DNA from 4 places in the Cytobacillus sp. FSL M8-0252 genome. Region 1 is predicted to be linked to each of the others. Evidence: riboswitches for the same ligand, from Rfam matches in the RefSeq annotation. Region 1 holds a riboswitch; each other region holds the start of a gene.
The links. Region 1 has a riboswitch for S-adenosylmethionine ahead of MKX83_RS05875 (MetQ/NlpA family ABC transporter substrate-binding protein). Riboswitches for the same ligand answer to the same signal wherever they lie in the genome.

Region 1 (3,242 bases):
AGAAGGTTGATGGCTTCAATGATTTGTTCATTTCCAACTGCAAATCCAATTCTCCACCCAGCCATATTATATGTTTTTGATAATGTATACATTTCAATACCAACGTCTTTCGCTCCGGCTGTGGCTAAGAAACTTTCAGGTTTCTTTCCATCAAAGCCGATAGCACCATAAGCAAAATCATGCAAGATGGTAATGTTGTTTTCCTTAGCAAAAGCAACAGTTTCTTCAAAAAATGTGGAATCAGCTGTCGCGCCTGTTGGATTATTAGGATAATTCAAAAATAGTAGGCGGGCATCCTTTTTTTGTTTTTCTGTAAATTGCGAGTAATCAGGTAGAAACTGATTTGCTTCTTTTAAAGGAAAGGTTTCGTATTTTACATTTGCCAAAACCGCACCAGATTCATAATCAGGGTAACCTGGATCTGGTAAGAGCATTAAATCTCCCTCATTGAGTAGGCATAATGGAATTTCTACTAAACCTGCTTTTGCGCCAAAAAGGATAGCTACTTCTTTTTCAGGCTCAATTTCTACCCCATATTCACGCGCATAAAAGGAAGCGGCGGCCTTCTTTAATTCATTAATTCCTCTAAAAGGAGAATATTTATGTGTCATTGGGTCTTCTGCAGCTTGCTGAAGTGATTGTACAATATGTGCAGGTGTTGGCTGGTCGGGATTGCCTTGTCCTAGGTTAATAACATCTCTGCCTTCAAGTTTTGCAGCAGCAACTTTTTGAACAAGGGAAGCAAAAAATTGTTGAGGTAATTGCTTCAAACGATGCGATAATTCCATTTTAATCCACCTTCATTCATTTAATCTATATACGAACGCATTTTATAACCAAAAAGACAAATTGTCCAGTTAATTTTATATAAAAGGAAATATTCGATTTCCTTTTTTGTTTTAAAAGAATAAAGGAAAGGTAGTTGGATCACTAAACCCATTTTCTTGGGAGATTGGATGTAGCATTATTTCGAACATTGACAAAAATAAAAGAGAGTAGTAATATCATATCATAAAAATTAAATGAAAAGCTTATCCAGAGAGACTGAGGGACTAGGCCCTATGACGTCCGGCAACCCCCAATATTGGGAAGGTGCCAATTCCTGCAGAATGATATCCATTCATTCTGAAAGATAAGGCGGAATAAAACCAATGCCTCTTTCAGATGATGAATAGTGGCTTTTTTTATTGGTTAAAATTCTGGTTACAGCTATGGGGAGGAAACATAATGAGAAAGTGGCTAATTGTTTTATTCATTGCAACTGTTTGTTTACTAACAGCATGTGGCGGAGGTTCAGACACGAGTGGAGAAAAGGTGGATGAAACGAAAGAACTAAAAATTGGTGCTACTGCCGGTCCTTATAGTGATATGTTGAAAAAAGCTATTGTACCTGGTCTAGAGGAAAAAGGATATAAAGTAACTGTCGTAGAGTTTAGCGATTATATCCAACCTAACAAAGCTTTAAATGAAGATGATATACAAGCTAACCTTTTCCAACATACAATTTACTTGGAGAATTTTGAGAAAGAAAATAACATGGACTTAGCACCATTAATTATTGTACCAACAGCCCCAATGGGGATTTACTCGAATGTGTTTAATTCAATTGATGAGATTAAAGACGGTGCAACCATTGCTATTCCAAATGACCCAACGAATGCAGCACGCGCTTTAAATACGTTAAATGACGAAGGTCTAATTACGATTGATGAAAACGCCGATCCACTAACAGTATCTGAAAAAGATGTGAAGGAGAATAAAAAGAATTTAGTTTTTCAACCGATTGAAGCAGGACAATTACCAAGATCTCTTGAGGGTGTGGATCTTGCTGCAGTTCCTGGTAACTTTGCGTTGGCAGCCGATATGGACTTATTAAGTGCATTAGCACTAGAAAATATGCTTGATGATTATCGCAACGTGGTTGCAGTTAAAGCAGACTTTGAAGATAAACAATATGCGAAAGACTTAAAAGAAGTGGTCGAGTCTGCAGAATTTGAAAAAATTATCGACGAAGAGTTTCAAGGATTTGGAAAGCCAGCGTGGATGAAATAACGAAGTAATAATAAGCAAGAAACCGGACAAAATTATATGGATTTGTCCGGTTTCTAATAATAGTTGTAGAATACTGTTAAACTTATCTGTGCATAATTTGTATTTTGGTCATTCCTGTACTTATGGATTGTCGAACAACTTTTTCATCCTGGTCATTGACGTTTTTCAACCATTTGTGAAATATTGGTTGTAAGCCGTAAAAGGAAGTGACTCTTCTATACATTTCATCTTTATTGAATTTTGTTTGATAAGATGCGAGAGCTTCTTTGGTGAATTGATCTCCGAAATCCCAATATAGCCCTGCAAAGTCAAACGCCGGGTCCCCTATTTGCGTATCTGTAAAGTCTATAATTCCTGATATTTCCTTTTTGCTTGGATGATAAAGGATATTGGCACTTGTTAGATCACCATGAATCACCACTTTTGCTTCTTTAAATTTTGACACCGCTAAAAACATTTTATCAATTTCTTCTTTTTCTGCGTCTTTTAAGAACGGAAATATTTTTTTAATCAGGGCTTGATGTAATTGCGCCCAATAATTTTCACTATGTAGTTCTTCTATATTACATTTCTTTGCTTCATCTATATCCAGACGATGTAATTCTGTAAGAAATGTTCCTAACCGCTTGGCTTCATATAAAGGAGGAGTAATCAATGAATGAGATAATGCTTGTCCTTTAATGAAGTGGTAAAAAACACCAATCATTTGTCCGTCTTTATTATAAAATGGAAGATAATTTGGTATTTCAATAATGGAAGAAAGATATGAGAGCTGGTGAAGTAGCTTTATTTCCTTTTTTATTTTCACTAATACTTGTTTTGTTTTTGGTATTCGGATGACATATGTTTGATTAACAATATAAATATGATGATCCCAACCAGAATGATTGCTTTCAATCTGTATTTCCTGAAGATGCGGGAGATGGTTTTTAATTAATTCCTTCATGGAACAGTCTCCTTTTTTATTATTTTGTATAAATCGTTTTTTGAGGGGGAAAATAGGCGAGACATCTTATAAAAGGGGAGTGAAAGCAATGGAAAAAAAGTATGATAATCAAGTGGATGAGAAAATTATTGCTGCTCAAAATGAAGCTCAACAATACAATCAAATGGATACAGAATTAGAACAGTCAGAAGAAGTACAAGCAGCAATGGAGAAAAGTTATGAGTATGAAGTGACGAATCAACAA
Region 2 (3,242 bases), 2.6 Mb from region 1:
GGAGGTAATACACCAGAAGCATCAGCTGTTAAGAAGATAATAGTATTCGGGTGACCTGCAATACTCGGGTCAACAATATTGTCAATTGCTTGTAATTGGTAAGCCGCACGCGTGTTTTCCGTTAGCGTATTGTCCGCATAATCTGCTACGCGTGTTTCTTTGTCTAATACAACATTCTCAAGTACAGCGCCAAAACGGATGGCATCGAAAATTTGTGGTTCTTTTTCACGTGTAAGGTCGATACACTTCGCATAGCAGCCACCTTCAATGTTGAATACTCCATTTGGAGACCAGCCATGCTCATCATCACCGATTAAACGACGGTTGGGATCAGCTGATAATGTTGTTTTACCAGTTCCGGAAAGGCCAAAGAATAAAGCAACATCACCTTCGCGGCCAACATTGGCTGAACAGTGCATAGGGAGAATTCCATTTTCAGGAAGCATGTAGTTCATAACAGAGAAAATAGATTTTTTCATCTCACCAGCATACTCAGTACCACCAATAAGTACAATACGGCGTTCGAATGAAACGATGATAAAAGTTTCTGAAGCTGTACCGTCAACTGCTGGGTCTGCTTTGAAATTAGGTGCTGAAATAACTGTAAATTCAGATTCGTGATCTAATAAATCTTCTTCTGTAGGACGAATAAACAATTGGTGTGCAAAAAGGTTATGCCAAGCATATTCATTAATTACTTGGATTGGCATACGGTGTTTTTTATCCGCACCAGCAAATCCTTTGAATACGAAAACTTCTTCTTTCTCTTTTAAGAAAGCAATCACCTTGTTGTATAAGTTATTGAAGACTGCTTCAGAAATTGGTTGGTTCACACTTCCCCAGTCAATTTTATCTTTAGAGCTTGCTTCTTCAACAGTATATTTGTCTTTAGGTGAACGACCTGTATACTTACCTGTTGTCGCGCGAATTGCACCGGTAGATGTAAGAACACCTTCGTTTCTGTTTAATACTTTTTCAACTAGTTGCGGCACAGATAATTGAACTTGGATGTTTTCGCCTTTTAGTAAATCATTTAACTCAGTTATCGATACAGAATTCATCTGATGAATACCTTCCTTTATATAATATTATTTAAGAGATATGCATCTCAGTCGCTATTTGTGATTATTTCTTCAAAAATAGTATAACACATTTATTCATTCAGTCTATACTATATAAATCATTTTTATATAATTAATGAAATTGTCACAAATACAGGCAGTATTCATTATAAATAGCTTTTGCAAATTTAAAAAGGATAATCAGCAAATTTAATGTAATTTTTATATATATTAAGGAAAAAGAACGGTATGATCTTAACTAAAATTATCCGTTATCAAAACTAAAGTTTATAGAGTCGGATATGACAATTTTTACATTGAATTGTTAATGAAAAACATTTGACTATATTCCATGTGTAAGTTATGATGAATCCTTGAACGGATACTCTCTTATCCCGAGCTGGTGGAGGGACAGGCCCTATGAAACCCAGCAACCTGCCAACTACATTTTCATGAGCAAAGGTGCTAACCTGATGCAAGGATTTATTACTCACTATCCTTGAACGATAAGAGTGAAAGGCGCGAATCATTTTGCTTCAACCTTTTCACTAAATCAGAGAAGAGGTTTTTTTTCATGCTTTTTAACATGATGTTGGCGAATACGAGGAGCGGCTTTTGGAATGTACTATTTATGTATGGGAAAAAGACCAACCATTTTATTCTCAATATTCCAAGTTAGCGCATAGGTTATTAAGGGTATGAGATAAACATTGGCCCATAAATAATGAAGATTCAAATAAGGGAATGAGTTCCGTATCAAAAATAAAGACTATAATAAAGTCTTATTGATTCGATAAATAAGGAGGAAGTCAGATGTCAACAAAACGTAGATTGTTTACTTCTGAATCAGTAACTGAAGGTCATCCGGATAAGATCAGTGACCAAATATCTGATGCAATATTAGATGCTATTTTATCACAGGACCCAAATGCGAGGGTTGCTGCGGAAACGTCTGTTACTACAGGTCTTGTATTGGTTGCAGGAGAAATCACTACATCCACATATGTAGATATTCCAAAAATCGTTCGTGAAACCATTAAGGAAATTGGTTATACACGTGCAAAATATGGCTTTGACTCTGAAACATGTGCTGTATTAACTTCTATTGATGAACAGTCAGCTGATATTGCTATGGGTGTAGACCAAGCATTAGAAGCGCGTGAAGGACAGATGACTGATGCAGAAATTGAAGCCATTGGTGCTGGAGATCAAGGTTTAATGTTTGGCTTTGCATGTAATGAAACAAAAGAGCTTATGCCATTACCTATTTCATTAGCTCATAAACTTTCTCGCCGTTTAGCTGAAGTAAGAAAAGAGGAAATCTTACCTTACCTTCGCCCAGATGGTAAAACACAAGTAACAGTAGAATATGATGAAAACAACAAACCTGTACGTATTGATACAATTGTTATCTCTACGCAGCACCATCCAGAAATTAGTTTAGAGCAAATTCAACGCAATTTAAAAGAGCATGTAATTAACCCAGTTGTTCCTACTGAATTAATTGATGAAAACACAAAATACTTCATCAACCCAACAGGTCGCTTCGTTATTGGTGGACCTCAAGGTGATGCTGGCTTAACTGGTAGAAAAATTATCGTTGACACATACGGCGGTTATGCACGTCACGGTGGTGGTGCATTCTCTGGTAAGGATGCAACGAAAGTTGACCGTTCAGCTGCTTACGCAGCTCGCTATGTAGCAAAGAATATCGTTGCTGCTGGACTAGCTGACAAAGCGGAAGTACAATTAGCATATGCAATTGGTGTTGCTCAGCCGGTATCCATCAGTATTGATACATTTGGAACTGGAGTAGTATCTGAGGATGTTTTAGTTGAAGTTGTTAGAAACAATTTTGACCTCCGTCCTGCTGGTATTATCAAAATGCTTGATTTACGCCGTCCGATTTACAAGCAAACAGCTGCTTATGGACATTTTGGTCGTACAGATATTGATTTACCTTGGGAGCGCACAGATAAAGCGGAAGAATTGCGTAAGGAAGCTTTAAAATAAATTAGAAAATTATGGCTGTAGAAAACTCCTTTAATGAGTTTTCTACAGTTTTTTTATGTGGAAAAGGGGCTATCGTTAAATTTTAATAAACGTACAATTGAGCCAAAGCGATTAGCTCGTACATCAAGAAGTGGAATAGCCAAAGATAGAAGAGTAAAAGTCGTTTTT
Region 3 (3,242 bases), 530 kb from region 1:
GGATGACCACTCGGTAAAAGGGGCGAGCCATGAGTAAAAAGCTTTTCTCTTAACGTACCCTTTTTGTATTCCTTTTTATATAAACCACGTTCTTGTAGAATCGGAATAACAAGCTCAATAAAATCTTCCAAATCTGCTGGCGTTACTAAATGATTTAAATTAAAACCATCGACACCAGAGGCTTCAAACTGATATTGAATTTGGTCTGCTACTTCTGATGGATTGCCGACAATTATATTGTCTCTATCTAATCCTTCTAATTTTGAAATCGCTTCTTTAATCGATAGTTTTTTCTTCGCATCTTTCGTTAATGAAGCAGCTTTATAATGCCCATGCTCTGTAGCTTTAAATTCAAATGGGTTATCTAACTCATCCTTTGTAAATTCCGCAACATTATAACCGCTTGCGCCCCCAAACTGTGCTTTCGCTGCATCTGCACTCCATAATTGGTTGTATTCAGCAAATTTCTCTTCCGCTTCTTCAGTTGTCTTACCTACGATGACTGTTAGGAAAGTGAATATTTTAATATCTTCCGGATTCCTGCCATATTCTTCCGCTTGTTTTCGAATATCCTCTGTATAATGTCTTACTCTTTCAGGTGTTGGCCCACCTACAAATACACATTCTGCATGTTTTGCTGCAAAAGCACGTCCTTTAGGAGAAGTCCCTGCTTGATATAAAACAGGTGTTCTTTGTTGTGACGGTTCTGTTAAATGCGGTCCTTCGACATCAAAATATTCTCCTTTATGGTGAATTTCATGGATTTTCTTACGGTCGATTAATACCCCTTGTTCTGTATCTTCTATCACTGCTCCATCTTCCCAGCTTGATTCCCACAGTTTATAAACGACATCCATATATTCATCGGCAATTTCATAACGCTTATCGTGTTTGATCATATCTTTGAAACCAAAATTTCTTGCTGCATTAGGAAGATAAGAAGTAACGATATTCCATGCCACTCTTCCTTTTGTCAAATGATCTAATGTGGAAAACCGTCTTGCCTGCCCAAAAGGTGGCTCATATGTTGTACTCACCGTTAATGCAAATGACAGATGCTCTGTCACTGCTGCCATAGCAGGGATGACAAACGCCCCATCATTAACAGGAAACTGTAATCCATCGTTAATTGAAGGTTCTTTACTTTCTTTATACGTATCATAAACACCTAATACATCCGCAAAAAAGACAGCATCGAATTTTCCCTTCTCGAGTGTTTTGGCTAATTCCATCCAATAATTAATATCTTTATAGGCACGATGTCGTTTGGAATCTTTATGCTTCCATAGCCCATGAGAATTGTGCATTGCACTTGTCATTTCAAATGCATTCAATATCATTTGTTTTTTATAACTCATACTGCCATTACCTCCTCTAATACTTCTACAAAAGAAGCATAATAATGTATTTATCAATTGTGCTAAGAATGTTTATCGCTTTTGGTGGTCCAATCAGCCATAAAAAAACCTCTTCCAAAAAGGAAGAGGTAACGTACGCTCATAAATATTTCATTCTCTTCCTATCTTTCAAGCTAAATGCTAGCTTGCTGGAATTGGCACAGTACTTGCAATGCTAAGTCTGTTGCCGAGGCTTCGTAGGGCCAGTCCCTCCACCTCTCTAGATAGTGGTTATTTAATTGATATAGTTACTCTAAAATATTTAGAATCTTTTGTCAACATGTTTTTTAACTTATGCTTCCTGATTTTCTAGTACCTTTTTCTTAAGAGCACGTCGCAGTATCTTTCCTGTTGTATTCTTCGGCAATTCTTCTAAAAATTCTATAGAGGAAGGAATTTTGTATTTGGCTAACTTTTCTTTACAATAAGTCAATAAATGTGCCTCTGTTAAATTTTCAGTTTTAGGTACAATATAGGCTAAAACTTTTTCTCCTGTATTCTGATCAGGTACACCTAAAACAGCCGCTTCTACAATGTCAGGATGGTCATAAAAAACCTCTTCTACTTCCCTTGGATACACATTATAGCCACCAACAATTATCATATCTTTCTTACGGTCAACAATGTAGAAGTATCCTTCTTCGTCCCTCTTAGCTAAGTCACCTGTATATAACCAATTTTCCTTTAAACAGGCAGATGTTTCTTCAGGCATTTTGTAATATCCTTTCATAACGTTAGGGCCTTTCACAACAAGCTCCCCTACTTCACCTACAGCGACCTCTTCTCCTAATTCATTAACTACTCTATTTTCAACATGAATAATAGATGTGCCAATCGACCCCGGTTTCCGTGGACGATCTAGTGGGTTAAAGCATGTGACCGGAGAAGCTTCTGATAAGCCATAGCCTTCAGAAATAACCACATTGAATTTCTTCTCAAAATTTTCTAACAATGCAACAGGAAGTGAAGCACCTCCAGAAATACATAATCTCATAGATTGGAAGACACCAGGGTTGCCTTCAGGATATTGATAAAGAAAATTATACATTGTAGGCACGCCGGCAAAAACAGTTGGCTTGTATTTTTCCGCTAAACGGAAAATTTCTTTCGGACTAAATTTAGGGTCTATTAAGATTGTTGCTCCACTTATCAGAGGTGCATTCAGAGCAACAGTTAAGCAAAACACGTGAAACATAGGTAAGGTTGTAATCACCGTATCACGTTCATTAATCTGCAAATAGTCCGCGACATCACTCGCATTACTATACAGGTTACGATGAGTTAACATGGCTCCTTTAGGTTTGCCTGTTGTTCCTGATGTATAGAGTATAATCGCGACATCATCGGGTGTAACATCTGCATCAACAAATGTTACATCTCCATTGGAAACAAGCTCTGAAAACGATTTCAATTTAGGAAATACCGACTTATCTCCCAGAGCTGGAAGTCCACTTGTTTGACCGGTTTCGCAGACAGTATAATGCTTAATATCTGTTAATAAATGATGCATTTTTTCTGCTAATGGTAATAATTGCTCAAGCATAATCACCGCTTTTACATCACCATCTCTTAAAATATAGCCAATTTCTTCAGGCGTATAGATAGGGTTTATCGGTATGACCTTTGCTCCTAGCTTTAACGCACCATATAAACTAATAACAAAATGCGGCGAATTACCAAGTAGCAAGGCAATATGATCACCTTCTTTAATACCTAATGACGAAAGTCCTGATGCAAACCTTGTTACTTGTTCATCGAGCTTTGCGTATGTACATGCTTGATCCATAAAATAATACGCATTTTTTTCCCCATTTTCTAAGGCAATCTTGTGAAGCTGACTTGTTA
Region 4 (3,242 bases), 2.8 Mb from region 1:
TTTCCAATTTAAAAAAGAGGAGAGATGTAAAATGGCAGAAAAAGAAAAGCAACTTCGATTTGAAACAATTGGTGTTCATGGTGGGCTAAAACCTGATCCAGTAACAGGGGCAAGAGCGGTCCCAATCTATCAAAATAATGCTTATCAATTCCAGAATACAGAGCATGCGCAAGACTTATTTGGCTTAAAAGAAACAGGATATATTTATTCTCGTATTCATAATCCAACGGTTACTGTGTTTGAGGAAAGAGTTGCATTGTTAGAAGGGGGAACAGGCGCATTAGCATTAGCAAGCGGGCAAGCAGCCATTTACTTAGCTCTTCTTAATATTGTTCAAGCGGGTGATGAAATTGTAGCTGCCTCTAATTTATATGGAGGTACATATAATTTATTTACAGTCACTTTACCAAAGTACGGCATCAACGTTAGGCTTATCGATATTAATAATGAAGAGGAACTACGAGCAGCAATCAATGAGAAGACACGAGCTGTATTTGCCGAAACCATTGGTAACCCGAGTTTACAAGTACTAGATATTGAAACAGTTTCAAATATCGCCCATGAACATGGTGTGCCGTTAGTGGTTGATAACACATTTGCAACTCCTTATCTATGTCGGCCAATTGAGCATGGCGCAGACATTGTTGTTCACTCTGCAACGAAATGGTTACTTGGGAATGGGACGACAATGGGGGGGATCATTGTTGACGGTGGTAAATTTGATTGGAACTCAGAGAAGTATCCAGGATTAAGTCAGCCGGATACAAGCTATAACGATATAGTATATAGTGAGGCACTGGGCCCTGTAGCATATATTACTAAAGCGAGAGTGCAGCTTCTAAGAGATTTAGGTCCAGCACTAAGTGCACAAAGCGCCTTCCAATTTACGTTAGGTTTAGAAACGTTAACGGTTCGAATGAAAGAACATATTGCTAATACGAAAAAAATTGTGCAATATTTAAATAATCATCCTGCTGTTAATTGGGTACTTTATCCGGGCGATGACAACCATCCTAATAAAGAATTAGCAGACAAATATTTATCTAAAGGTGCAGGGGCAGTTGTCGTTTTTGGCATATCTGGTGGGCGTGAAGCAGGTGCGAAGGTTATTAATTCGGTTGAGCTGTTCGCACATGTAGCGAATGTAGGTGATGCAAAAAGTCTTATTATACATCCAGCAAGCACAACGCATCAACAACTTAATCAGGATGGGTTAAAACAAGCAGGTGTACCTGAAGACTTAATCCGATTATCAATTGGAATTGAAAATGTAGAAGATTTGATCGATGATCTTGAATCTGCTATTGAAGCGGCAACCGGTATTGCTTCATTAAATATAAGGGTCTAACAACTATTATTTCAGATTTGACACCTACTTCAATGACATGATACTATTACACAGGTACACAAAAAAATTCAATATATTCATAGTTTGCTCTTATTTAGAGAGGTGGAGGGAAGTGCCCTTTGAAGCCCGGCAACCGTCATTTAATTGAAATGGTGCCAATTCACTCAAAGCATTAGCTTTGAAAGATGAGAGAAAGGAATTTTCATAACAAGCCTTTCTGCTCATAAGCAGGAAGGCTTTTTTTATAAACAATGGATATGCTATAAATGTGTTGGTTTTTCTGGATTGAAGAGGTGAAGTATAAAATGATTTCAATAAAAGATGTAAAAAAGATTTTCTCAACGAAAAACGGGAAAGTAAATGCAGTAGACAATGTTAACCTCGAAATTAACGAGGGTGAAATATTCGGTGTAATCGGATACAGTGGTGCGGGTAAAAGTACATTGATTCGTATGTTAAATGGACTTGAAATCCCGACTGAAGGCGTTGTATCTGTAGCTGGGAATGAAGTTTCTCGCATAAAAGGTGCTAGCTTAAGAAAGGCTAGACAAGAAATAAGCATGATTTTCCAACATTTTAATTTATTGTGGTCTCGAACAGTACGAGAAAACATTGCGTTTCCATTAGAAATTGCTGGTGTACCTAAGAAAGCGCGACTAGAGAGAGTTAATGAATTAATTAAATTGGTTGGACTAGATGGTCGAGAGGATGCCTATCCCTCGCAATTAAGCGGTGGACAAAAACAGCGAGTAGGTATTGCTAGAGCACTTGCCAATAATCCTAAAGTACTGTTATGTGATGAGGCGACAAGTGCTCTAGATCCGCAAACAACTGATAGTATTCTCGACTTACTTGTTGATATTAATGAACGTTTAGGGTTAACTATTGTGTTAATTACGCATGAAATGCATGTCATTCGCAAGATTTGCCACCGTGTGGCTGTCATGGAAGGTGGAAGAATTGTTGAAATTGGCGAAGTGCTAGATGTGTTCCAAAAGCCAAAAGAACCTATTACGAAGCGATTTGTTCAACAAGTGACCGAACCGGAAGAAACGAAGGAAACGATTACACATTTACTGAGTGCTTATCCAAATGGCCAAATTGTTCAACTTGGATTTGTAGGTGGTTCAGCGGAACAACCATTAATCACAAACTTAATTCGCCACTACAATGTAACAGTGAATGTATTACAAGGAAAGATATCCCAAACACAAAGTGGCTCTTACGGTACCTTATTTATTCATATAGATGGAGAGTCGGATGAGGTTACCCGCGCGATTGAATATATTCATTCGCAGAAGGTTGGCGTGGAGGTGATTTCCCATGCTTAATGAATGGCTACCAAATGTGGATTGGGAAAGAATGTGGGAAGCAACAAAAGAAACTTTATATATGACAAGTATTTCTGTTATAGCCACGTTTATTTTAGGAATTATTCTTGGATTACTTTTGTTCTTAACCTCTAAAGGTAATATATGGCAAAATCAGCTAGTTAATAAGATTATTGCGGCATTCGTCAATGTCTTTCGATCCATTCCGTTTTTAATCTTGATTGTGTTATTAATCCCTTTCACAAAAATGATTTTAGGGACAATGATTGGTGAAAATGCAGCATTACCAGCACTCATTATTGGTGCAGCACCTTTCTATGCAAGAATGGTGGAAATTGGCTTACGTGAAATTGATAAAGGTGTCATTGAAGCCTCTAAATCGATGGGTGCAAAAACAAGTACAATCATATGGAAAGTACTCATCCCTGAATCTATGCCAGCGCTTGTTTCGGGTATTACCGTTACAGCGATTGCGCTAGTCGGATATACGGCAATGGCAGGTGTCATAGGTGCAGGAGGATTAGGTAACCTTGCCTACTTAGAAGGTTTCCAAAGAAGTAGAT

Region 2: another riboswitch for S-adenosylmethionine. It lies ahead of metK (methionine adenosyltransferase); the one in region 1 lies ahead of MKX83_RS05875 (MetQ/NlpA family ABC transporter substrate-binding protein).
Region 3: another riboswitch for S-adenosylmethionine. It lies ahead of MKX83_RS08555 (LLM class flavin-dependent oxidoreductase); the one in region 1 lies ahead of MKX83_RS05875 (MetQ/NlpA family ABC transporter substrate-binding protein).
Region 4: another riboswitch for S-adenosylmethionine. It lies ahead of MKX83_RS19960 (methionine ABC transporter ATP-binding protein); the one in region 1 lies ahead of MKX83_RS05875 (MetQ/NlpA family ABC transporter substrate-binding protein).

What each region holds. Positions count from the first base shown of each region.
Region 1 is NZ_JBBOWZ010000001.1:1,123,849-1,127,090, forward strand. Features, by position in the region: gene MKX83_RS05870 (pyridoxal phosphate-dependent aminotransferase) at 1-788, opposite strand, end outside; SAM riboswitch class I at 1,029-1,139, shown strand; gene MKX83_RS05875 (MetQ/NlpA family ABC transporter substrate-binding protein) at 1,228-2,052, shown strand; gene MKX83_RS05880 (aminoglycoside phosphotransferase family protein) at 2,135-2,998, opposite strand; gene MKX83_RS05885 (hypothetical protein) at 3,087-3,242, shown strand, end outside.
Region 2 is NZ_JBBOWZ010000001.1:3,696,318-3,699,559, reverse strand. Features, by position in the region: gene pckA (phosphoenolpyruvate carboxykinase (ATP)) at 1-1,061, opposite strand, end outside; SAM riboswitch class I at 1,449-1,574, shown strand; gene metK (methionine adenosyltransferase) at 1,875-3,074, shown strand.
Region 3 is NZ_JBBOWZ010000001.1:1,654,064-1,657,305, reverse strand. Features, by position in the region: gene MKX83_RS08555 (LLM class flavin-dependent oxidoreductase) at 1-1,358, opposite strand, end outside; SAM riboswitch class I at 1,517-1,628, opposite strand; gene MKX83_RS08550 (fatty acid--CoA ligase family protein) at 1,690-3,242, opposite strand, start outside.
Region 4 is NZ_JBBOWZ010000001.1:3,950,574-3,953,815, reverse strand. Features, by position in the region: gene MKX83_RS19965 (O-acetylhomoserine aminocarboxypropyltransferase/cysteine synthase family protein) at 32-1,348, shown strand; SAM riboswitch class I at 1,436-1,540, shown strand; gene MKX83_RS19960 (methionine ABC transporter ATP-binding protein) at 1,654-2,679, shown strand; gene MKX83_RS19955 (methionine ABC transporter permease) at 2,672-3,242, shown strand, end outside.